Regions from separate parts of the Lysinibacillus sp. YS11 genome, predicted to be linked through region 2. Evidence: riboswitches for the same ligand, from Rfam matches in the RefSeq annotation. Region 2 holds a riboswitch; each other region holds the start of a gene.

Region 1 (7,612 bases), 1.0 Mb from region 2:
CTAAACAAATATCGATAACATGTGCACCATTTTTAACTTGAGCACGTGCAATCTCTGCGGCCTCCTCAAACTTTCCATCAATGATTAAATTCTTAAATTTACGAGAGCCGATAACATTTGTTCTCTCCCCAATAAATAACGGACGCATAGAATCGTCATACAATAACGGTTCAATTCCTGATACCGCATGACCATGTGTTTTTTCTGGTAATTGACGAGGTTTTTCATCTTTTAAGATCTCACGAATGGCTGCAATATGAGCGGGTGTCGTCCCACAACATCCACCTACAATATTAAGCCAACCCTTTTCTGCAAAACCTTTTAATTTTTGCGATAGCGATTCTGGTGATTCATGATAACACCCTTCTTCATCTGGTAAGCCAGCATTTGGGTAACAGCTAATATAGCCTGTTGAAAGCTCTGCTAATGAACGAATGTGATCCGTCATAAACTCAGGTCCCGTCGCACAGTTTAGGCCAACTGATAATGGTTTAATATGCTCGATCGAAATATAAAAGGCATCAATTGTTTGCCCTGCAAGCGTTGTACCCATCGGTTCTATTGTTCCTGAAATCATGACAGGTAGCTCTTTTCCCGTTGATGCAAAAGCGCGCTTTACGCCAAGTGTGCCTGCTTTGACATTGAGCATATCCTGACTTGTTTCTAATAACAAAACGTCGGCTCCTGCCTCAATTAAAGCTTTTGCCTGTACATAAAAATTTTCCTCTAGCTCTTCAAATGTAATACCACCTGTTACTGATAACGTTTTTGTTGTTGGCCCCATAGCCCCTGCAACAAAACGTGGCCAATCCGATGTGGAATAACGATCCACTGCTTGTCGAGCAATTTCCACTGCACGCTTATTAATTACTTCTGCTTTTGTGCCAAGATCATATTCATTTAACACAAGAGGCGTCCCACCAAATGTATTTGTACAAATAATATCTGCGCCTGCCTCTAAGTATTTATGGTGAATTTTTTCAATAACATCTGGTCTAGTAAGCACAAGATTTTCATTACAGCCATCAAGTTCCTCGCCACCAAAATCCTCTGCTGATAAATTTTCATTTTGTAGCATTGTTCCCATTGCGCCATCAAGAATTAAAATACGTTTCTCTAGTTGCTCTTCAATCGAGTGCTTAGCCATGTATACTTACTCCTTTTTTCTGTTCATCCAATTGCTTTATATATTTCATCAACTCTAGTGTCACATCGTAACGTAAAAATGGTGTAATAAGGTAAATCCCATTGAAATATTGCGTAGCCACTTCTACTAATTCTTTGGCAATAGCAATCCCTTCCAATGTTGCCTTTTCTTTATCTTCTCCACATGCTTTCATTCTTGTTAAGGCATCTTCAGATAATTTGATACCTGGCACTTCATGATGTAAAAATTCAGCGCTTTTATAACTCGTAACAGGCATAATACCGATGTAAATTGGAGCTTGTAAATGCTTTGTTGCCTCATAAATCTCTACAATTTTCTCTATCGTATATACTGGTTGAGAAATGAAGTAGTCTGCCCCATGCTCAATTTTCTTCTCCAAGCGTGTCACAGCACGATCTAACACACGGACGTTTGGATTAAATGCAGCAGCAACTGAAAAATTTGCTTTTTTACGAAGTGGCTTACCTGAGAAAGAGACCCCTTCATTTAATTGCTTAATTAATTGGATTAGCTCCATGGAAGATACATCATAAACACTTGTCGCACCTGGGAAATCTCCTACTTTTGTTGGATCACCCGTAACGGCCAACACATCATGAATACCTAAAGCATTTAACCCCATTAAATGAGATTGTAGACCAATTAAATTACGGTCTCGACATGTAATATGAGTTAGTGGGCGTACACCATGTGAGCTCTTCAACAATGCGCCCATTGCAATATTGCTAATACGTGGAGAGGCCAATGAATTGTCTGCCATCATAACTACATCTGCACCTGCATCATATAATTGCTTTGCTCCTTCAAGGAACCCATCAATCTCTAAATGTCTAGGCGTATCCAACTCTACTATGACAGAGCGTTCACGTTTAACCTTTTCATGAAGAGGCTCATACTTTGTTGGCTCCGCTTCCCGAACAATCTCAATCTTTTTAGGCTTCGCATGCTTCTCCTGAACCGGTGATAACTCTTCTAAATACTTCTTTGCTGCTGTAATATGTTTGGGTGTTGTACCACAGCAGCCCCCTATTAAACGTACACCTTGATCACGCAATTCAACAGCCGCTCGACCAAAATAATCAGCTTCTGATTCATAAACGACACGCCCATCCTCTAAGTCCAGAAGTGATGCATTTGGATAGGCCGACATAAATGCCTTATTAGGAAGTTCTACACCTTCAAATGCCTGAATTGTATGGTGTGGACCTAGTCGACAATTGACACCAACAATATCAGCACCTAGAGCTTCAAGCTCATGGAGAGCATTATTTAAAGACATCCCATTTTGTAGAACACCGGGCTCATGCATAGAAACTTGTGCAATAATCGGCAATTTTGTTTTTTCTCGTAGCATCTTTAAGGTTGCTGTTAATTCTTCAAAATCATAATAAGTTTCAAGTAAAAGGCCATCTGGATTCCCTGCAAGTAAGACGCTTGCTTGTTCTTCAATAGTCGCTAATATTTCATCCAAGGTTGCATCACTTTTACGAATTCCCCGAATACCACCAATTGTTCCTAAAACAAATTGACCGCCATCAGCCGCTGCTCGTTTTGCGATGGTGATAGCAGCTTCATTAAATTGTTGGACACGTGATTCCAATCCATAGCGAGCTAATTTAATGGCATTTGCACCGTACGTATTCGTTTGAATGATGTCAGCACCAGCCGCAATATATTCTCTATGAATCTTTTCAATTAACTCGGGTCTCTGAACATTCATTTCCTCATGGCAATACTCCAATCCATAGCCATATAGCACTGTGCCTATTGCACCGTCTGCCGTCAATACATGCGTTTTTAACCTTTCAAGCAATCCCATAAAATTAGCCTCTCTTCCTATGTCTCTATATAATAAAAAGCCTTCTTTCATAAAAAAAGAAGGCTTTAACGATTCATCATTGTTGTTCCTTCTCATCTTCGACTCAACGGTCTTCTGGATTTAGCACCTGACAATAAAGTTGGTTGCTGAAGCTTCAATGGGCCAGTCCCTCTGCTTCTCTTGATAAGAATTAAGTATGAATTTTTTAAATAATTAAAAGAATCATATCGTTTACTGACGAATGAGTCAAGACTATTTCACATAACAAAGTTTTTTTCCACTTAAAACCTTAGAAATTGGCAAGTTCCTTTGCAAGCTCTTCACCAATTTTTTTCCCGTTTTGAATGCAAGCACCAATACCTACGCCAAAATACGAGCACCCTGCAATCGATAAATTAGGATATTTCTCATGTAATTCTTGTAGTAATCCTTGTAATGCTTCACGATGCGCTAGATCATATTTAGGCATTTGATCAATCCATTTTGTTACATTCACAACGGTTGGCTGCTCCTCTATTCCTAGGCTCTTTCTCACATCTTCTAAAGCAACTGCTGCTAATTCTTCATCCGTCATGGCGCGTAGTTGCTCATAGGCTGGATTGATGCTCTTATAAAAGAGTCGCACAAGTAATTTATTTTCTTTCGATGTATGCTTCCATTTACGACTAGTCCAAGTTGCTGCATTACAAGTTACGTCTGAATTATGGGAAACAATATAGCCCGTTCCATCTGCTGGCAATTTAGCGTCTGGCACATCAAAACCCAAATAGATAGTAATCGCTGACGCTGTCGTAAATTGGTCAAAATAGCGGTTTAAAGATTCATCCTGTAGCAGATTTTGTACAGTTTCGTTCGGTAATGCTAAAACGACATAATCTGACTCAATAATTTCACCATTAGCTAAGGAAATTGTGTAGTTCTTATCTTGTTTTTGAACATTTAGTGTAGTAACACCCTTGATAATTTCTACATCGGATAAGGTTTGTTCAAGTCGATCAATTAAAGAAGATAAACCATTTTTAAAGGATATAAATTTTTTGTTCGCTGCTTTAACAAATTGCTCACGATTCGCATCAAAGCCTTTAATAATACTTCCAAAATCATTCTTATAATCAATTAAATACGGTAAAGTAGAGCCAATAGAAAGCTGATGTAAATCTCCCGAATAAACACCTGCAAGGACTGGTGCAATTTGATTTTTCACCAGTTCCTCTCCTAAATAGTAAGTTAAAAATTCACCGATAGAACTTTCCTTTGTGAAGCCATTGTTTGGCAATGTTAAATCCTTCAACGCTTCTTTTTTCCCTGCTCGGAAATAAGTGTACTTTCCTCTAAGGATGCTACACTCATCGGTATTCCGAAAGTTGAATCTGCCGGAATAGCATGTAACTCATTATTCGTATAAATATAAGAAATACCTGTTTCGTTGTAAACTAATTCCGCCTCAAAATCAAGCTCCTGCACGAGTTCCATAACGCCTTGATGACGGGCTACAATAGAATCAGCACCCGTTTCCATGATGAAACCTTGTTCATGTGCTGAATATAATTTGCCTCCTAAATATGTATTTTTTTCTATAAGCACTAGACGAACATCTAAATTATGTTCCTTCACTTGACGTTGCAAATAATGCATTGTACATAGTCCTGTAATACCGCCGCCTAAAACAACAACTGTTTTCATCATAACCGCCCCTATTATTCATTCTTTCTACAGTATAATCCTTTTTTCATTGAAAATTACGTTAAACCCTTTACAAATTTAGCAAAAATAGAGCTATTTCATCAGTGAAATAGCTCTTACTTTCTGAATCTCTATAAAATTGATTCTCTATAGCGATAACTTCACAACAAACATTTAAATAGGTACTATAGTGTTTATTACGTCTAAAAATATGAAAAATAGAATGTAAATGTTAGTAGTCTATCCTTTTAAATTTTGCGCAAAGCTCGCTAATTTTTCAGCTGAATTTGTTACCTCAGTAAATGAAGTGCCTAATTCACTTAATATGCCTACAATTGCTTGTATTTTTGTTGCCATACACTCATTTTGATCTTTTGCTTCTGTCATGGCTCCCAATATACTCGTAAATTGGCCTTCAGTTTGTAACATATTTTCTTCACCTGCTGCAACTTCATCTTGAATGTTGGTCAAAGAATACTCTAATTTCTCTGTTCGTTCACCTGTCTTTTTCAATAACAAAGCCACCGCTGTAACAGATTCTTTTGTCTGAATTGATAATTTACGTACTTCATCGGCCACTACGCTAAAGCCCTTTCCCGCTTCCCCAGCACGTGCTGCTTCAATTGCAGCATTTAAAGCCAAAAGATTCGTTTGATTCGCAATATTGGTCACAACACTCATAATTGTTTCCATTTCCTTAGACATACCTGATAATTGTTCAATATTCTCTTCTATATCATGAAGAGAATGACTAATATTGAGCATATTTTGTGATTGATTTTTTAAACGCTTGCGACCCTCAAGTGCTTGGTTTTCAGCCAGCGTAGACACATCGAGTGATTTTTTTGCCAAATGTTTAATTTCGTCAGATTGCTTACTTAAGCAGCAAAATGAATTATTGGTTTCCTGCGAGATAGCTGCAAGTGCTTCCGAAGAATCTACAATCTGTCGTTCAATCGCTTCTTTTTCATGAACCATTTTTTCTTTCAGTTGTTCCACAGTGTTTTCAAAAGCTTCTAAAACGAGTTGTTGCTCAAAATTACAAATTTTCGATATAGCTCTGATCGTATTAAATTGATCTTGTGGAAATTCTATATTTTTTTCGACTAAATCAATAAATGATATCGATAAATCTTGGAAAGCGCAGATATACCACTGTGTTCTAAGCCCAATGTGGACATGCACCTTTGCAATTTTTACACGCCTTTGGTAATACATCTCATCAATGGTTCCGTTAAACATTTCAATAATATGTTGCCGTAATGTTACTTTAAGCTTTTCTACAGAACTATGATGACTGATAATATCTACCAAATGATGCTCTGTTCCAATCATGTTGTAAAAACGGTTTACGATGTGATCTACATTATCCATAACTATTGGCTGGAAAGCTTTTAAATATTGTAAGTCGTTCTTCGTTAAGTTCAGCATTTCAATTTGCTTCGCCATCGATTGACGAGAGGACAAATCCATTTTCACTGTGTATTGCTGTAAATCCAATACCTTCGTCTTTCTTTGTTTTTGAAAAATCACACATCTTCCCTCTTTCATTCCGTTTACTTTCATCAGGCTGAGAAACATCAAATCCCTTTTAACATATTGATGGATACACGAAAAAATACCGATAAAATCTGATTAGTCAGATTTAATGGTTACATTCGATAGCGCAATTCCGTATGACAAACTTCCTCCAAAAGTATGTCGGGTACCCATTTGCTCAATTTATCCTAAGGTCATTTGCTCTCAGCAAACAGATATAGTCCCTACATGACTAACAGTAAATTATTTACGTATGCTTCTTTTCAAAATCACTCATTTACATTAATCATTTTATAAATGACTGTCAATCTTATTAATACCATTATTTTACACAAAATGTATAAAAAGTCCTTGTTGTTAAATAAAGCGTAATAAACTATAAAAAAGCTACCACAATATTATTGGGTAGCTTTTTTAACTATTTTTTTGTTTATTATGCTTACTTGCTTTATATTTATTCTACTTTTTTATCGATCATCTTCAAATTTCACTATACTAATATTTTTTATCCTCAATCATGATCTATCTAAATACTCGTAAACAGCAGTCTATTTTAGACCAAAATACCCTCATACCGTAGCAACATAAACGATTCTAAAAGCCTATGTTTTTTTAACACTAAATTTACAATCCTTTAAGTTCCTGTAATATTTTAGCCGCTTCTTCGGATCCTGCATCTGCCGCGAGTCCATACCATTTAATAGCTTCTTTCAGATTTCTATCTAACCCTGTATCTTTATTAAAAATATGCCCCAACTGTAGCTTGGCTTCCACATCTCCTTGAAGTGCAGCCTGCTTAAACCAATGAATACCTTTTTCGAGATTGCGTATTCCTGCCAGACCATTACTCCATATATAACCTAAATCATAAAAGGCGTCTACATGATATTGCTCCGCAGCTCTTTCATACCAAAACAGACCACGATTGACATCTTTCGCTTGGCCTAAGCGCCCCTCTAAATAAATTCCACCAAGTCGATATTGTGCTTCCACATACCCTGCCTCAGCTGATTTTTTATAGGCGTTAAAAGCTTCTTTCTCATCTACCTCAACGCCTAACCCCTGCTCATAAATTATTCCTAACGTAAACATTGCCTCTGCCACATTCTTTTGTGCAGCATAATCAAACCATTTTTTTGCTAATGTATAATTCGTTGCTACGCCCTCGCCATTAAAGTACATATCTGCTAAATTATTGGCAGCATCCGCATGTCCCTGCAAAGCTGCTTTTTCATAGTATGAAAAGGCAAGGGAATAATTTTCCTCCATACCTATGCCCCCAAAGCAAAAATTCCCAAGCATATATTGAGCATCTGCATTTCCCTGGGCAGCGGCTAGCTCAAACCATTTCAATGATTTTTCAGGTTGAAAATGTTTACCCTCTCTAGAATTATAGTATTCAC
Region 2 (7,612 bases):
TGCATGGAATTCTCTAAAAAACTACAGCAACTACCCACTCAATTTTTTGCAGCACTCGTTCAAAAAGTAAACTTGGCTCTAGAAGAAGGGCGTGATGTCATTAACCTTGGGCAAGGAAATCCCGATCAGCCAACGCCTATTCACATCATTCAAGCATTACAGGAAGCAGCTGAAAATCCTCAAAACCACAAATATTCACCATTTAGAGGTCTCGCTGAATTACGCCAAGCTGCTGCGGACTTTTATCAACGTGAATATCAGGTAGAACTAAATCCAGATACAGAGGTAGCGATTCTTGGTGGAACAAAAATTGGTCTAGTTGAGCTACCTTTAGCTGTGTTAAACCCTGGTGACACGATGCTCTTACCAGATCCTGGCTATCCAGATTACCTATCAGGTGTTGTACTAGGAGACGTCAATTTTGAAGTAATGCCCCTTTTTGCTGAAAATGATTTCTTACCTGATTATCATGCATTACCTGATGAAGTGAAAGAAAAAGCAAAGCTTCTTTACTTAAATTACCCGAACAACCCTACAGGTGGTACAGCATCACTTGCGTTTTTTGAAGAGACCGTTCGCTTTGCGAAGGAGCACAATATTATCGTATCACATGATTTTGCTTATGGGGCAATAGGATTTGACGGTAATAAACCAGTTAGCTTCCTTCAAGCAAAGGGTGCAAAAGAAGTAGGAGTTGAAATGTATACATTATCGAAAACCTATAATATGGCTGGCTGGCGTATAGGCTTCGCTGTAGGGAATGCCGAGATTATTGCTGCTATTAATCTAATTCAGGATCATCTGTTTTGTAGTCAATTCCCTGCCATTCAACAAGCCGCAGCAGTAGCACTGACGGCTTCCCAACAATGTGCGGATGAACTACGAGCTACTTATGAGCGTCGCCGCAATGTACTCATTGAAGAAGCTCGAAGAATTGGCTGGCATGTTACGGCTCCAAAAGGCTCCTTCTTCGCATGGCTCCCTGTACCATTAGGCTATACAAGTGAACAGTTTGCTGATCTTTTGCTCGAAAAAGCTGATATCGCTGTAGCAGCAGGTAATGGCTTCGGTCAGTATGGTGAAGGCTATGTACGCGTAGGATTGCTGGTTAGTGAGGAGCGCTTACGTGAAGCAATCCATAGAATCGAGCAATTACAATTGTTTAAAAGATAATGACGTCGTATCCTGTAGCTATCCCTAGCTACAGGATTATTACTATTTTTCAATTTTCCTTGGTTGCCCTAAACCATTTTCTAATGGATAAAATTGAACATGACCTGTTTCATCATCCCATTTTCGAATATGTTGAATCCCTTGTACCTCTGCCAACACGATGTCAGCAGTAATAACAGGGTTGCCCCCTTTTATTAAATGCCCACCTGATACAACACCCCATTGATCGCTCATAGAACCATGGAAATGTGTCTCATATCCACCATCTCGCTTACACACCACACCTGAACCTTGAATAAATTCTAATGGTCCCTCTTTTTCAATCACATCACTAAAACGAACTTGAATTTGAGCTGTTGCATCTGGCACTAAATAAACAAAGCTGCTTTTTGAAAGCTGCCAATACAGCTTACAATTGTTGCTGACTCTATGCTATTCTCTTCGCAAAGCGCTTCAATCCCTTCAATGATATCTGTTCCCGTTAGAAAACGAGCACTAATAACCTTACCAAATGAACCTATACCATAATTAACTCTTACAGACATTGTTATCCCTCTTTTGCGTCGAAATATTATAATTATATAAAAAATTTAAAAATTATTTATTGACTTACTATACCCTATAAATTATATTAGTTCTATCGGAATTACAAAAAAATATTATAAATCTCTTATCAAGAGTAGCTGAGGGACTGGCCCTATGAAGCTCGGCAACCTCCTTTTTATAGGAAGGTGCTAAATCCTGCAAACGATCTTCGTTTGATAGATAAGAGAGGACATCTTTTCATGAGCCTCTCTTAATTTGTAAGAGAGTTTTTTTATTTTCAAAAAACCGATAAAAACAATCTTGGAGGTATTTTCATGAAAAAGAAAAATAAATTTTTAGTAGGTTTAGCAAGTTTAACATTAGTAGCAGCTTTAGCAGGCTGTGGCTCTAAAGAAGATAGTAAAAGCCAAGCTGAAGGAATTGATGAAAAGAAAATCGTTGTAGGCGTCACTTCTGGTCCACACGAACAAATTGCAGAAGTAGCCGCTAAAGTAGCAAAAGAAAATGGGCTAGAAGTAGAACTAAAATCATTTTCTGACTATGTTTTACCTAATACATCCTTAGCTGAAGGTGATCTTGATGCGAACAGCTATCAACACGAGCCTTTCCTAGATACATTTAATAAAGACCATGATACAGATTTAGTACCAGTGGGCAAGACGATTTTAAATCCAATGGGTATCTACTCAGAAAAATATAAATCCTTTGATGACATTCCTGACGGTGCAACGTTTGGCTTACCAAATGACCCAACGAATGGAGCACGTGCCCTCTTTGTTTTACAGGAAGCTGGCTATATTAAGTTAAAAGAGGGTGCAGACTTAACAGCCTCGATCCGTGATGTAGAAGAAAACAAAAAGAATTTAAAATTCATTGAATTAGAGGCAGCTCAAATTCCTAAACAACTTAGTGAAGTAGATGTAGCAGCTATTAATACAAACTTTGCACTAGAGGCTGGCATTAACCCTAAAGATGACTCTATTTTATTGGAATCTACCGATTCTCCATACGTGAACTATATTGTTGTACGTGCTGAAAATGAAAATGATCCAACAATTAAAAAGTTCGTTGAGGCTTACCAATCTGACGAAGTGCGTCAATTCATCGAAGAGGAATTCAAAGGTTCTGTAATCCCTAGCTGGTAATATGTTCAGAAAGCTTCTATAAAGCCGAAGAATCTGCTGAAATTCCCCAATGGGAAGACGAGCAGATTCTTGCTTTTTAGAAGGTTGAGAAAGGAGCAAACAATCGCATGATTCAATTACAAAATATCTCAAAAGAATTTAAATCGAAAAAAGGCATCATAAAAGCTGTGGATGGCATCAACCTTCACGTAAAAAAGGGACAAATTCATGGTGTAATCGGCTATAGTGGTGCTGGTAAAAGTACACTCATTCGTTGCGTTAATCTACTAGAACGTCCTACAGCAGGAAAAGTAGTGATAGACAATGTAGACATTACGACCCTTTCTCTTCACGAATTACGTCAAACACGCCAAAAAATCGGGATGATCTTCCAGCACTTTAATCTCTTAAAAACAGCAACAGTTTACAATAATATTGCAGTTCCCTTAAAGCTACTAGGCTATAAAGAGGCGGAAGTAAAAAACCGAGTAGCTAAGTATGCTGAAATTGTCGGTTTAACAGATAAACTAGATAGTTACCCAAATCAACTTTCAGGTGGTCAAAAACAGCGTGTGGCTATTGCACGTGCCTTAGCACAGGAACCAGAGATTTTACTTAGTGACGAAGCAACAAGTGCACTTGATCCTGAGACAACGGAAGCCATTCTTGAATTGTTGTTAAAAATTAATCGTGAATTAGGCATTACGATTCTGCTCATCACACATGAAATGAATGTAATTCAAAAAATTTGCGATGAGGTTTCTGTTCTAGAATCAGGGAAAGTTGTGGAATTTGGCACAGCGATTGAACTTTTTGCGAAACCGAAGCACCCTACAACGCGAAAGTTTTTGAATACAATTTCACAACGTAATTTATCCCCTTCTCTTATTGAGCAATTAAATGTTTCAGGAAGTGTAATCCGTTTAACATTCCTTGGTGAAAGTACTGGTAAGCCATTATTAGCAGAAGTCACTAAGGTATATGATGTGCAACCAAATATTTTAACAGCTAATATTATTGAATTAAAAAACGGTATTGTCGGCAATATTGTGGTGCATTTACATGGCGAAACGCAGATTGTCCAAAAGGCGTTAACGTATTTTTCAGAAAATGGCGTGGCAGTGGAAGAATTAGGAGGTGCGTTCAATGAGTAGTATCCAAAGCTTCTTTACAGATTGGTCAGATGTTATTGGCAAAGCAATTATCGAAACATTTCAAATGGTCGGAATTTCATTATTTTTCTCCATTCTGATTGGCATTCCATTAGGGCTATTAATCGTTTTAACACGACCAGGACAATCCTTTGAAAATAAATTTTTCTATCAGTTTTTTAATCTATTTATCAATATTGTTCGCTCTGTTCCATTTATCATTTTATTATTCTTCATCTTACCTTTTACCAAGTTAATTGTAGGTACAACAATTGGTGTTAAAGGTGTAATCGTTCCACTAGTTGTTTACACAGCTCCTTATATTGCACGGCTGATGGAATCTGCGCTTTTAGAAGTGGATTCCGGAGTAGTAGAAGCCTACACAGCCATGGGTATTAAACGTCGCCATATCATTTGGCATGTCCTATTACGTGAAGCGCGACCATCTATTATTTTAGGCTTAACAATTGCCACAATAGGATTAATTGGTGCAACAGCAATGGCAGGAATGGTTGGTGCTGGCGGTTTAGGTGACCTTGCCTACCGTTATGGTCATTTGCGCTATGAGGTTGATGTGATGTATGCAACTGTCTTTATCTTAATCATCCTTGTGCAGAGCATTCAATCCATTGGTAACCGCTTCGCCGCGAAGTTGAAAAAAGATTAAGAGGAGAATGAAGATGACAAACGAAATTTATGTAGAGAAAAATGGCTATATTGCAACGTTAGTATTAAACCGCCCGGATAAACGGAATTCTTTATCAAGGGCAATGTTTCAAGCCATAGTAGACCAACTAGAGCTGCTCCGTATAGATTCTTCCATCAAACTTTTAATTGTTCGCGGTGTCAATGAAGTAGCCTTTTCTTCCGGTGCAGATATTAGCGAGTTTTTAGATGTTCGTTATGCTACAGACAATGCTAAAGCCTATAATGAATTGGCTCTAAAGGCGATCGATGCTCTCTATAAATTTCCACACCCGACAATTGCTATGATTCAGGGCTTAGCAATTGGTGGTGGCTTAGAGTTAGCAAATGCTTGTGATTTTAGAATAGCAACGCCTAAGAGTAAGCTAGGCATTACCGCTGCAAACATAGGTATTGTCTATAATTTAGAAAGCACGAAACGTCTCATCAATATTGTTGGTGTCGCTAAGGCAAAGGAAATTTTGTACACAGCTACTATTTTTACAGCTGAAGAAGGAAAAAATATTGGTTTAATCACGGCCCTACACGAACCAGAGGAAATTGATGAGGCGACATTGCAATTCGCTGAACATTTATTAAGTAAATCATCCATTGCAAACGCAGGCATCAAAAAATTATCCAAGCAATTGTTGATGGTGAAATTGAAGAAAACGATGAGCTGGCACAGTTAGTTTTGGATTCATTTAGTTCAGACGATTATAACGAAGGTATTCAAGCCTTTTTAAATAAAAGAAAGCCTATTTTCAATAAATAAGTGAGGTAGTAACGATGACAAACATAACTGATGGCGATCTACTCTTAAAAAATATAACTGCACAAGCCCCCTTCCCCATTTGCTTTGCAGATTTAGAAAAGGCCGTAGCGGAAAAAATCGAAGCTGGCCCTTTTGGCTACATTCGTTCAGGTGCTGGCGGTGAACAAACACTGCGCAATAATCGTGCAGCTTTTGAGAAGTATTCCATTGTTCCCCGATTTTTAAATGATGTGTCAAACGTTGATACATCGGTTCATTTGTTTGGTAAAACATATCCAACTCCTTTGCTTTTTGCTCCTGTGGGCATGAACGGAATGGTTCACGATGAAGGTGAGCTTGCCGTTGCACGTGCCGCCCAGTTTTTAAATATCCCTTATATACAAAGCACTGTGTCCACTTTTGCTCTTGAAGAAGTTGCTCAAGCTGCGCCTTCTGCAACAAAATGGTTTCAATTATATTGGTCTACTAATGAAGAAATTGCTTTTAGCATGGCTGCACGTGCGGAGGAAGCTGGATTTGAAGCGATCGTTTTAACTGTCGACACCGTAATGCTAGGCTGGCGTGAAGAAGATGTACGCAATCAATTTTCACCATTGAAGCTAGGCTATGCAAGAGGAAATTATATGAATGATCCCGTTTTTACAGCCACTTTACCTGATGATTCATTCGAGTCCTACGTACAAGGTGTCTTGCAAAATGTCTTCCACCCAACACTTAATTGGGAGCATGTTCGAGAGCTAAAAAAACGTACCAACCTTCCTATATTATTGAAGGGAATTTTACATCCTGAAGATGCAAAGCATGCTATCGACAATGGTATTGATGGCATTATTGTATCAAACCATGGTGGCCGTCAATTAGATGGTGTGATTGGTTCACTTGATGCCCTTCCTGCTATTGTGAAAGTTGTGAATGGACAAATTCCTATTATATTAGATAGTGGTGTATATCGTGGCATGGATGCCTTAAAAGCACTTGCTTTAGGAGCGAATGCAGTTGCAATTGGACGTCCTTTCGTCTATGGACTAGCCCTTGAGGGACAACAAGGTGTCGAAAAGGTGATGACCAATCTTTATGATGAATTAAAGGTTTCTATCGCATTAGCCGGTGCTACCTCTGTCAAAGGATTACGCAACATCACATTAGTCAAACAGGATGGGACTGAGGGTAAATGAAACAAGCATTACAAGGATTAAAGGTTATCGATTTATCACAAGTCTTAGCAGGTCCCTATTGCACCATGGTATTAGCAGATATGGGTGCAGAAGTTATCAAAATTGAAAAATACCCAAATGGAGACGATACCCGTACAATGGGTCCATTCGTTAATGAAGAAAGTCATATGTATATGATGGTTAATCGTAATAAAAAAGGTGTCTGCATCAATTTAAAAACGACTGAAGGACTGACTTTATTTAAAGAATTGATTCAATCTGTTGATGTACTTGTGGAAAATTATCGACCAGGTGTCACGAAAAAGCTTGGTATTGATTATGACACATTAAAAGCCATCAATCCTGGCCTAATTTACTGCTCTATTTCTGGTTATGGTCAAACAGGTCCTTATAGTCAAAAGGGTGGCTATGATATTATGGCTCAGGGTCTGAGTGGCTTAATGCATATGACAGGTGAAGCAGATGGACGACCTGTAAAAGTTGGCTTTGCGGTGAATGATATTGCTGCTGCACAAACAGCCTTACAATCGATTTTAATGGCCTATATTTATAAGCTTCGTAGTGGTGAAGGTCAATATATTGATGTGTCCTTAGTGGAGTCAGGTCTTGCGTGGACTGTTTGGGAGGCCGCTGCTTACTTCGGAAAGGGTGAGTTACCTGAGCGAACAGGAACCGCCCATCGTGTGTCTGCGCCCTATCAAGGTTTCAAAACACAGGATGACTATATTCTAGTAGGTGCTGGCAATCAAAAGCTATGGGAGATTTTTGCGGCAAAGGTTGTCAATCGACCTGATTGGTTAGACAATCCTCTCTTTGCTACCAACTATTCACGTGCCCAACATGTGAGGGAGCTGGAAGCAGAAATTGAAAGCGAGCTAATTAAGCATAAGGCTATCTACTGGCTCGAACTATTAGATAAGCATGGTGTACCATCTAGTCCAATCTATTCTTATGACCAAACATTGAATGACCCTCATATACTAG
Region 3 (7,612 bases), 1.9 Mb from region 2:
CATGTCCGCTCCTCTAATTCATTCCTGCAGGAGTATTTCCTAGGTGGTCGTGAAATGGGTGGTTTTATCCTTGCAATGACGATGATTGCTACATATGGCAGTGCGAGTAGTTTTATCGGAGGACCGGGTGTAGCCTATACAAAAGGACTTGGGTGGGTATTACTGGCAATGGCTCAGCTACCAGCAGGTTATTTTGTACTCATGATTTTAGGGAAAAAATTCGCCATTATTGCTCGTCGTTACCAGGCCATTACGTTAATCGACTTTTTACGTGAACGCTACAAAAGCCATGTCATTGTTATTTTATCAGCCATTAGCATCATTGTTTTCTTATTTTCGGCTATGATGGCTCAATGGGTTGGGGGTGCACGCTTAATTGAGTCATTAACTGGCTTAAGCTACACAGCAGCACTGTTTATTTTTGCGATTTCCGTGTTAGTATATGTGATTATCGGAGGCTTCCGTGCGGTTGCACTTACAGATACGGTCCAAGGTTCAATTATGGTGATTGGTACAATTATTTTATTAATCGGCACCATTGTGGCAGGTGGAGGCATCGACAATATAATGGCCTCACTGGTCGCTGAAAATCCTGACTTTGTGTCACCATTTGGCGCACAAGGAGATTTAACGCCTCTGTATGTCTCAACATTTTGGATTCTCATTGGTGTAGGGGTTGTAGGACTTCCGCAAATTGCGGTTCGTGCGATGAGCTATAAGGATTCCAAAAGTATGCATCAAGCGATTCTTATTGGCACGATTGCCATAGGGACAATCATGTTTGGCATGCATTTAATTGGGGTGTTAGCCCGACCTGTCTTACCGGGCATTGAGATTGGTGATAAAGTCATGCCGCTCCTGACGTTGAAGGTATTACCGCCATTTTTAGCAGGAATCGTTTTAGCTGCACCAATGGCTGCGACAATGTCTACGGTTAATGCTTTACTAATGCTTGTCAGCTCTACAGTTGTCAAAGATATCTATTTAAATTATATGAAGCCGAAAGCTAGTGATGCAGAGATAAAGCGTGCAAGCTTTATTGTAACAACAGTCATTGGCCTAGCCGTTGTCATCTTTGCACTCAATCCACCTGATTTATTAGTGTGGTTGAACTTATTTGCCTTCGGTGGACTAGAGGCTGTCTTTATTTGGACAGTCGTTTTAGGATTGTATTGGAAAAAAGCGAATAAATACGGAGCGATTGCGTCAATGATTTCAGGCATGTTGTTGTATATTATGATTGATCGGTTTTATCCTTCTGTCTTTGGTATGCATACAGTCACGATACCAATTGTCGCATCCTTCTTTATTTTTGTGATTGTCAGTTTGTCCACTAGTCATAAATTTAAAAACGAAAAGCTTATGATTTAACGCCAAAACGCCACAGATTTCAAATTCTGTGGCGTTTATTTTAATGCATCATAAAATCATAGGCATTTTTCGCAAGTAATGTCATTGTAACGACAATAAATAGTGTGCGGACAAAGCCACTTCCTTTCTTGATTGCCATCCGTGAGCCAAGCATAGCCCCACCAATTTGCGCAATGCCCATGACTAGACCATAAACATAATGAATTTGACCTAAGTAAGCAAACATACAAACACCAGCCACATTACTCGCCAAATTTAAAAACTTCGCATTACCAGCCGCCTTTAAAAAATCGAAGCCTACCAATAAGAAGCTAAAGATTAAAAACGACCCTGTGCCAGGACCAAGAAATCCATCATAAAAACCAATAGCAAATAATAGCAGCATAAATAAAAACAAATGTTTTTTAGATAGATTTTTTACGGTAGAGACGGCACCCCAATCCTTTTTAAAGATCGTATATACCCCAACAGCCGCCAGCATAACAAGCATTAATGGCTTTAGTAATGCTGGATTAATCAGATGCACAGTCCAAGCACCACATAATGATCCGATAAATGCTAGTGGAAAATATTTGAGGACAGAGCGAATGTCCAGCTGGCCAGAACGATAGAAAGAAATAGAGGAAGTGAGCGAGCCCATAGCTCCTGCTAGTTTGTTCGTGGCAACCGCAGCAGCTGGATTGAGCCCAACAAATAGTAAGGCTGGTAGTGAAATTAAACCGCCCCCTCCCACTACTGAGTCAACAAAAGCCGCCAGAAATCCAAAAGAAATTAATAGTATGAGAATATGTACATCGATTTCAAACAACATATGACACCTCTTTATAATTAGTTACTACTGAAATAGTAACTAATTTTATTTACGCTGTAAACCCCATTTTTTCATTGGCAAATCTTCACATTGGTAGCCTATAATAAAGATAATGGAGGGATTACATGGAGGAATTAATCACCCAGCTGAAAGAAATGGGTTTTACAGAATATGAAGCGAAGGCCTATACGGCACTTGTTCAGCAAAGTCATGTCAGTGCTTATCAGGTTAGTAAAAATTCTGGCATACCACGTGCAAGAGTGTATGATATTTTAAATATCCTTGTAGAAAAGGGCATCGTGTTAAAAGAAGAGACCGCAGAACAAACGACCTATTCGGCAATGCCTGTGTCTGTGTTCTTACAGCAAATGCAACAGCGCTGGGAGTCGAATTTTACGTCTATAAGCGGGAAATTAGAGAAATTAGAGGAAAAAGTACAGGAAGCTGAGCCTAAAGTGGTCATGCTGAAGGGCAAGGAATCCATTATCAACTATTGTCAGTCACTTCTAAAGAAGGCGAAGAAAAAAGTGATGCTGTCGATGTGGGAAGATATGTATGATGCCTTACGTGAAGATTTGCAAGAGGTGGCGCTGCATGTTCCTGTTCATGGCATTACGTTGTATGTAGGAGAGCATCTCGCCTCAATTGACCAGCATAGAGCCACACATTATACAAAAAAAGCGTCTACACCGCATTGGTTTATCTTATCGATAGATGGTCAGGAAATGATTTATGGTCATTCTCCATCTACCCAAGAGACGGCCTTTATCACCAATGATCCGGTTCATATTTATTTGTTAGAGGATTATATATGGCATGATGTGCTCATCAATCGGTTAGTAAAACGTGATGATCAGGAGTTAGAAGACTGGATTGCTAAGGAGCGTAAAGCTTTTTTCTTAGAATAGTCGTATAAGGAAGGGGAGGAACTTGAAAAAATTCGTGTTGCTAGGTTTAATGAGCCTACTAATGCTAGGAGCCTGTAATGCTACACCACCTACCGATCCACCAACGATTCATGAGCTAACGGTTGTCCCAGATAATGTCCAGAAAAATATCGTTTCTAATGAAAGAATACAACTATTGCATGAAAAGGATGCTCCATATTACCTTGTTTATTATTCAAAAGGGAATGTATTGGCAAGTATTACAGCTGAGGGAAATAGGCTTATTATCCAGTTAGAAGAAGGCAGCGAGCAAAGGAAAGAGGCTCAACCCTATGTTTTTAAAATCACCGTCAAGAATCCTGAGCTGGATACCATTGATTTGCGAATAAACGGTCAGAGTACGCCAATTGATCGTATGACCATTATGTGATAAAAGAAACCGAAATCCCTTTAGAAATGAGATTTCGGTTTCTTTACGTGATGTCTAATAAAAGACTTTGTCTACGTTATATTTAGAGCGGAAAGTATTAATCGCATATGTTTCGTAAATTTCACGTTCCATTGGATCTTCTACTTCATAGACTTCAATTTTGAACACTTCATCACGATGGTTTTTCATCGGAGATACATTATCCTCGAAATGTTTTTTAATACGTTGACGAATTTTACGTGCTTTCCCAACAAACAATAGCTCATTCTTGTCATTATAGAATAAGAAAATGCCGCCTTTATCACGTGTGATTTTATGGAAGTCAATAAAACCAAAGTAAGGTGTGATCGGCACATCACCTGGTTTTAAATCTTGTTCACGTTGACGGATTACTAGATCTGGTTTTGGAAATTCAATTTTAATCAAACTATTCACGTTCCTCTCTCTTACTAAAAGTATATGGTAACATAATTACGGCATGTTTACCATAAATTTTAAATGTAGAAACCCCACAGATAGCAAGCTTAGTGTACATCAAATGACCAAGAAACATGCGCGTGAATCACAAAATATTCTATGAATTATTGATATTCTAACAAGTTCATGTTACAATTCAAGATAATTAAATAATCTTATCAAGAGAAGCTGAGGGATTTGGCCCGATGACGCTTCAGCAACCTCTAACAATCGTTAGAAAGGTGCTAATTCCAGCAAAGGATTTTTTCCTTTGAGAGATAAGAGTGGACGTGAAAAAAATCCTTCTCATTCTATCTCGTATGGAATGAGGAGGATTTTTTAATTTCGTTGCATCCTACGCAAGCAAGATTTGCTAAAAGAGAGTGATTATAGAGAGGGGAAAGCAAGATGCCAATTAATATTCCGAAAAATTTACCAGCTGGAGAACATTTACGTGAGGAAAAAATCTTCGTCATGGAAGAAGATCGTGCGAAAACACAGCAAATCCGTCCATTAAATATATTAATATTAAATTTAATGCCTGAAAAAGAAAAAACAGAGCTCCAATTATTACGTTTATTGGGGAATACACCATTACAAGTCAATATTACCTTTTTGAATACAGCCACACACGAGTCTAAAAATGTGAGTAAATCCCATTTGCAGCTTTTCTACACAACGTTCAATCAGATTCGACACCGACGCTATGATGGTATGATTATAACTGGTGCGCCAGTAGAAAAAATGGCTTTTGAAGAGGTCAACTATTGGCAGGAAATTTCAGAAATTATGGATTGGTCTAAAAAGAATGTGACATCCGTGCTACATATATGTTGGGGGGCACAGGCTGCATTGTATCATCATTATGGCATTGGGAAGGTTGAGCTTTCTGCTAAATGCTCAGGCGTCTATTCCCATGTGATTACAGATTTAACTGTAGATTTGGTACGTGGCTTTAGTGATTTATTTACTGCACCTCATTCACGCTATACATCTGTTTCGATTGACGAGGTTCGCAATCATCCAGATCTACGATTATTATCCTATTCAGAGGATGCTGGGGTATTTATTGTACAATCAAAAGATAATAAAAATATTATGATTACGGGGCATCTAGAGTATGATGCGACAACGCTAGCCGATGAATATAGTCGCGATGTGGCGAAGGGCATAGATATCGCCGTTCCTGTAAACTACTTCCCGAATGACGATCCGACACAAGTGCCGATGAATACATGGCGTGCCCATACGCATCTATTATTCTCTAACTGGTTGAACTACTATGTTTACCAAGAAACACCATATGAATGGGATTTTGTAGATGAAATCGAATATCATATTTAATTAATAAAAAGTCTAATTTCTTTTCTAGCTTAGAAGAAATTAGACTTTTTGATTGTCATCTTCTGTTTCCTGCTGAGGTGTTTCGTTTTTTTGAGCCTTGGATTTACGATTGCGAATAACTACCACAATCAACAAAAGTATGGGTAATAAAATGGTGAAAATAAAGGAAAAGATTGGCCAAATTTCATTATTATAATTAGTAGAATGCACAATATCTGGATGAACAATTTGAGAAAGTCCAATGACAATTATACCCATCGGTATAATAAGCGGACGATGATCCTTAATCTTCAAAATTTGTGCAAGGCCAACAACGGTCGTATAGAAATACATAAATGTACGAATATATATAGACGTAATCCACATAAATGCCATAATGATTTCTATGCGCTGTAAAAAATTCCCTATAGATATTCTTTGCGCTAAGGCATAGCTAGGAAATGTCCTTGATGCAGTGTTTTCAGGACCTAATACAAGAATCGATAGGACAATCAACGTAACTAAGACGATTCCGCCAAGGATTGCCCCAATATATAGCCCTTTCTGTGCAGACGGCTGTACATTGACGCCAGTAGGATAGAGCATCAATAATACAATTAATGGAAAGGAAAAGATACTCATAAAGCGTGCAATACTATAAAACATAGATGCTTTGGTCGCTTCTAGTAGAGGCTGAATATTCTCAAATGTAATTTGAGGGGTAATACTAATGACGAAAAAAATAAAAATAAAGATAAACAATGGGAAGAGGATTTCTGCCGAACGGGCAAAGGTCTCAATCCCTAAATAAGCGGCATACATAATAAGGATACTGAACAGTAGGGCAAATGCTAATGTCGGTGTCTCTGGCATAACTTCCGTTTTCATGAAAATACCGATAAAATAAAGTAATTCTCCAGCCGAAAGAAAGGTCATAATCAGGAAACAAATCGCTGTGATTTTCCCGAAAAAACGCCCAAGAATTTTTTCATTGGCCTCGATAAAGTTTAGGGACGGTGTTTGATTGGCCAGTGTTAAAAATAATTTTAGAACCAGTAAACTGAGCAGAACACCAATGCTTGCCGCTATCCAAGCATCTTGCTTAGAGGCACCAGTAATACTCGAAGGGATAATTAAAATCGCTGTACCGATAGAATAGAGAAAGGTAACGATTGTAAACTGTCTTGAACTAATTATCTCTTTTTCCATCAAGCTACCCTCCGTTTCTCAGTCCATCTTTCTATTTTGTGAATGACACAATGTAATCCCTAATCGGTGTGAAGATAAAGGTAATCAAATCTAATGGGCTAGGAATATGGATTTTAAGGGCAATCCCCATATTTAAAGCCGTTCCAATAAATAGCAAAAAGGAGAATACAATAATGGCTTTTCTATCCTGTTGCTTTTTTAGCTTTGGAATAAAAACAAGAGCAACAATGATTGCAATAATCAAGATAGCTACTGCTAGTACCATCTCATTACTCCTCCTTTGGCTTGTTTAATAATGAATTTTGCATCGTACCTGAACCTTGGGTTGTTACCTTTACATGAACAGCCACTGCTAAATCTGGAAAAATGGAAGTCCAGTCATCCTTAATTTTTTTCCACTGCTTTGGATCTGCCCGATGTAGGGCATCCCCAAATCCAAAAACATCGACTTCATATTGCTGTTGAATTTTCTCTACTGTTTTTTCAATGCGGTCATCAATCCCCTGGGCTGTTTTTTTATTAACGTAATCAATCGATTTATTTTTGGTAAGATCGATATCACATTCGACCTCTCCAACATTCTGCTCTACATTAATATGGACATCGATTTTCGGTTTCCCGTTTTTAAATGACCCTTTCACCTTTGTAGTGGATTGGGTGATTTCAGTAGACAAGGTCCCTTTATTAGGACAGGCGATGATTTCTATCGTACTTTGAATTTTGTCATTAAGAAAACTAATACTTTTGCTTTCGCTTTCAGTCAGTAGCCCTATATATTTATCCCCTTTAAATACTGCTAAACCTGTATAACGTAATAGCACAGGTGTTTTAACACGTTGCACATTTGTTTGATCTACACCTAATTTCTTATCGCCATGAACTTCAATAGCAGAAATTAACGCCCCTTTATGCTTATTGGTTAACGTATTGACTAATTCATCAATATTAACAGCTATCGTGGAGCCCCAAGCCTTTTCAGAGACATCAAGGGAATTCAAGATTTTATTTGCAGGAACTTTTTCGATGGGTGTTAGTACATTTAATACTTCCTTCGCTGTTGCTTCGTGAGACATAATGACGTCGAAATCCTTACGAAATTCATGGTCCCTTACAATTAAATCAAGT

Evidence for each region. Region 2 has a riboswitch for S-adenosylmethionine ahead of LBYS11_RS02340 (MetQ/NlpA family ABC transporter substrate-binding protein). Riboswitches for the same ligand answer to the same signal wherever they lie in the genome.
Region 1: linked by a shared signal. The riboswitch ahead of LBYS11_RS20265 (bifunctional homocysteine S-methyltransferase/methylenetetrahydrofolate reductase) and the one ahead of LBYS11_RS02340 (MetQ/NlpA family ABC transporter substrate-binding protein) in region 2 are both predicted to bind S-adenosylmethionine.
Region 3: linked by a shared signal. The riboswitch ahead of metA (homoserine O-acetyltransferase MetA) and the one ahead of LBYS11_RS02340 (MetQ/NlpA family ABC transporter substrate-binding protein) in region 2 are both predicted to bind S-adenosylmethionine.

The regions. Positions count from the first base shown of each region.
Region 1 is NZ_CP026007.1:4,040,372-4,047,983, forward strand. Features, by position in the region: gene metH (methionine synthase) at 1-1,147, opposite strand, end outside; gene LBYS11_RS20265 (bifunctional homocysteine S-methyltransferase/methylenetetrahydrofolate reductase) at 1,140-2,987, opposite strand; SAM riboswitch class I at 3,077-3,177, opposite strand; partial or broken gene LBYS11_RS20270 (protoporphyrinogen oxidase) at 3,277-4,670, opposite strand; gene LBYS11_RS20275 (globin-coupled sensor protein) at 4,911-6,203, opposite strand; gene LBYS11_RS20280 (tetratricopeptide repeat protein) at 6,834-7,612, opposite strand, start outside.
Region 2 is NZ_CP026007.1:497,065-504,676, reverse strand. Features, by position in the region: gene LBYS11_RS02350 (pyridoxal phosphate-dependent aminotransferase) at 4-1,173, shown strand; gene LBYS11_RS02345 (PCC domain-containing protein) at 1,216-1,542, opposite strand; gene LBYS11_RS23915 (PCC domain-containing protein) at 1,542-1,718, opposite strand; SAM riboswitch class I at 1,841-1,945, shown strand; gene LBYS11_RS02340 (MetQ/NlpA family ABC transporter substrate-binding protein) at 2,034-2,864, shown strand; gene LBYS11_RS02335 (methionine ABC transporter ATP-binding protein) at 2,972-3,997, shown strand; gene LBYS11_RS02330 (methionine ABC transporter permease) at 3,990-4,661, shown strand; gene LBYS11_RS02325 (enoyl-CoA hydratase/isomerase family protein) at 4,675-5,370, shown strand; gene LBYS11_RS02320 (alpha-hydroxy acid oxidase) at 5,468-6,628, shown strand; gene LBYS11_RS02315 (CaiB/BaiF CoA transferase family protein) at 6,625-7,612, shown strand, end outside.
Region 3 is NZ_CP026007.1:2,400,107-2,407,718, reverse strand. Features, by position in the region: gene panF (sodium/pantothenate symporter) at 1-1,371, shown strand, start outside; gene LBYS11_RS11870 (TSUP family transporter) at 1,412-2,182, opposite strand; gene LBYS11_RS11865 (TrmB family transcriptional regulator) at 2,308-3,090, shown strand; gene LBYS11_RS11860 (hypothetical protein) at 3,113-3,499, shown strand; gene LBYS11_RS11855 (nucleotide excision repair endonuclease) at 3,554-3,925, opposite strand; SAM riboswitch class I at 4,129-4,240, shown strand; gene metA (homoserine O-acetyltransferase MetA) at 4,364-5,299, shown strand; gene LBYS11_RS11845 (GerAB/ArcD/ProY family transporter) at 5,339-6,487, opposite strand; gene LBYS11_RS11840 (hypothetical protein) at 6,519-6,752, opposite strand; gene LBYS11_RS11835 (Ger(x)C family spore germination protein) at 6,757-7,612, opposite strand, start outside.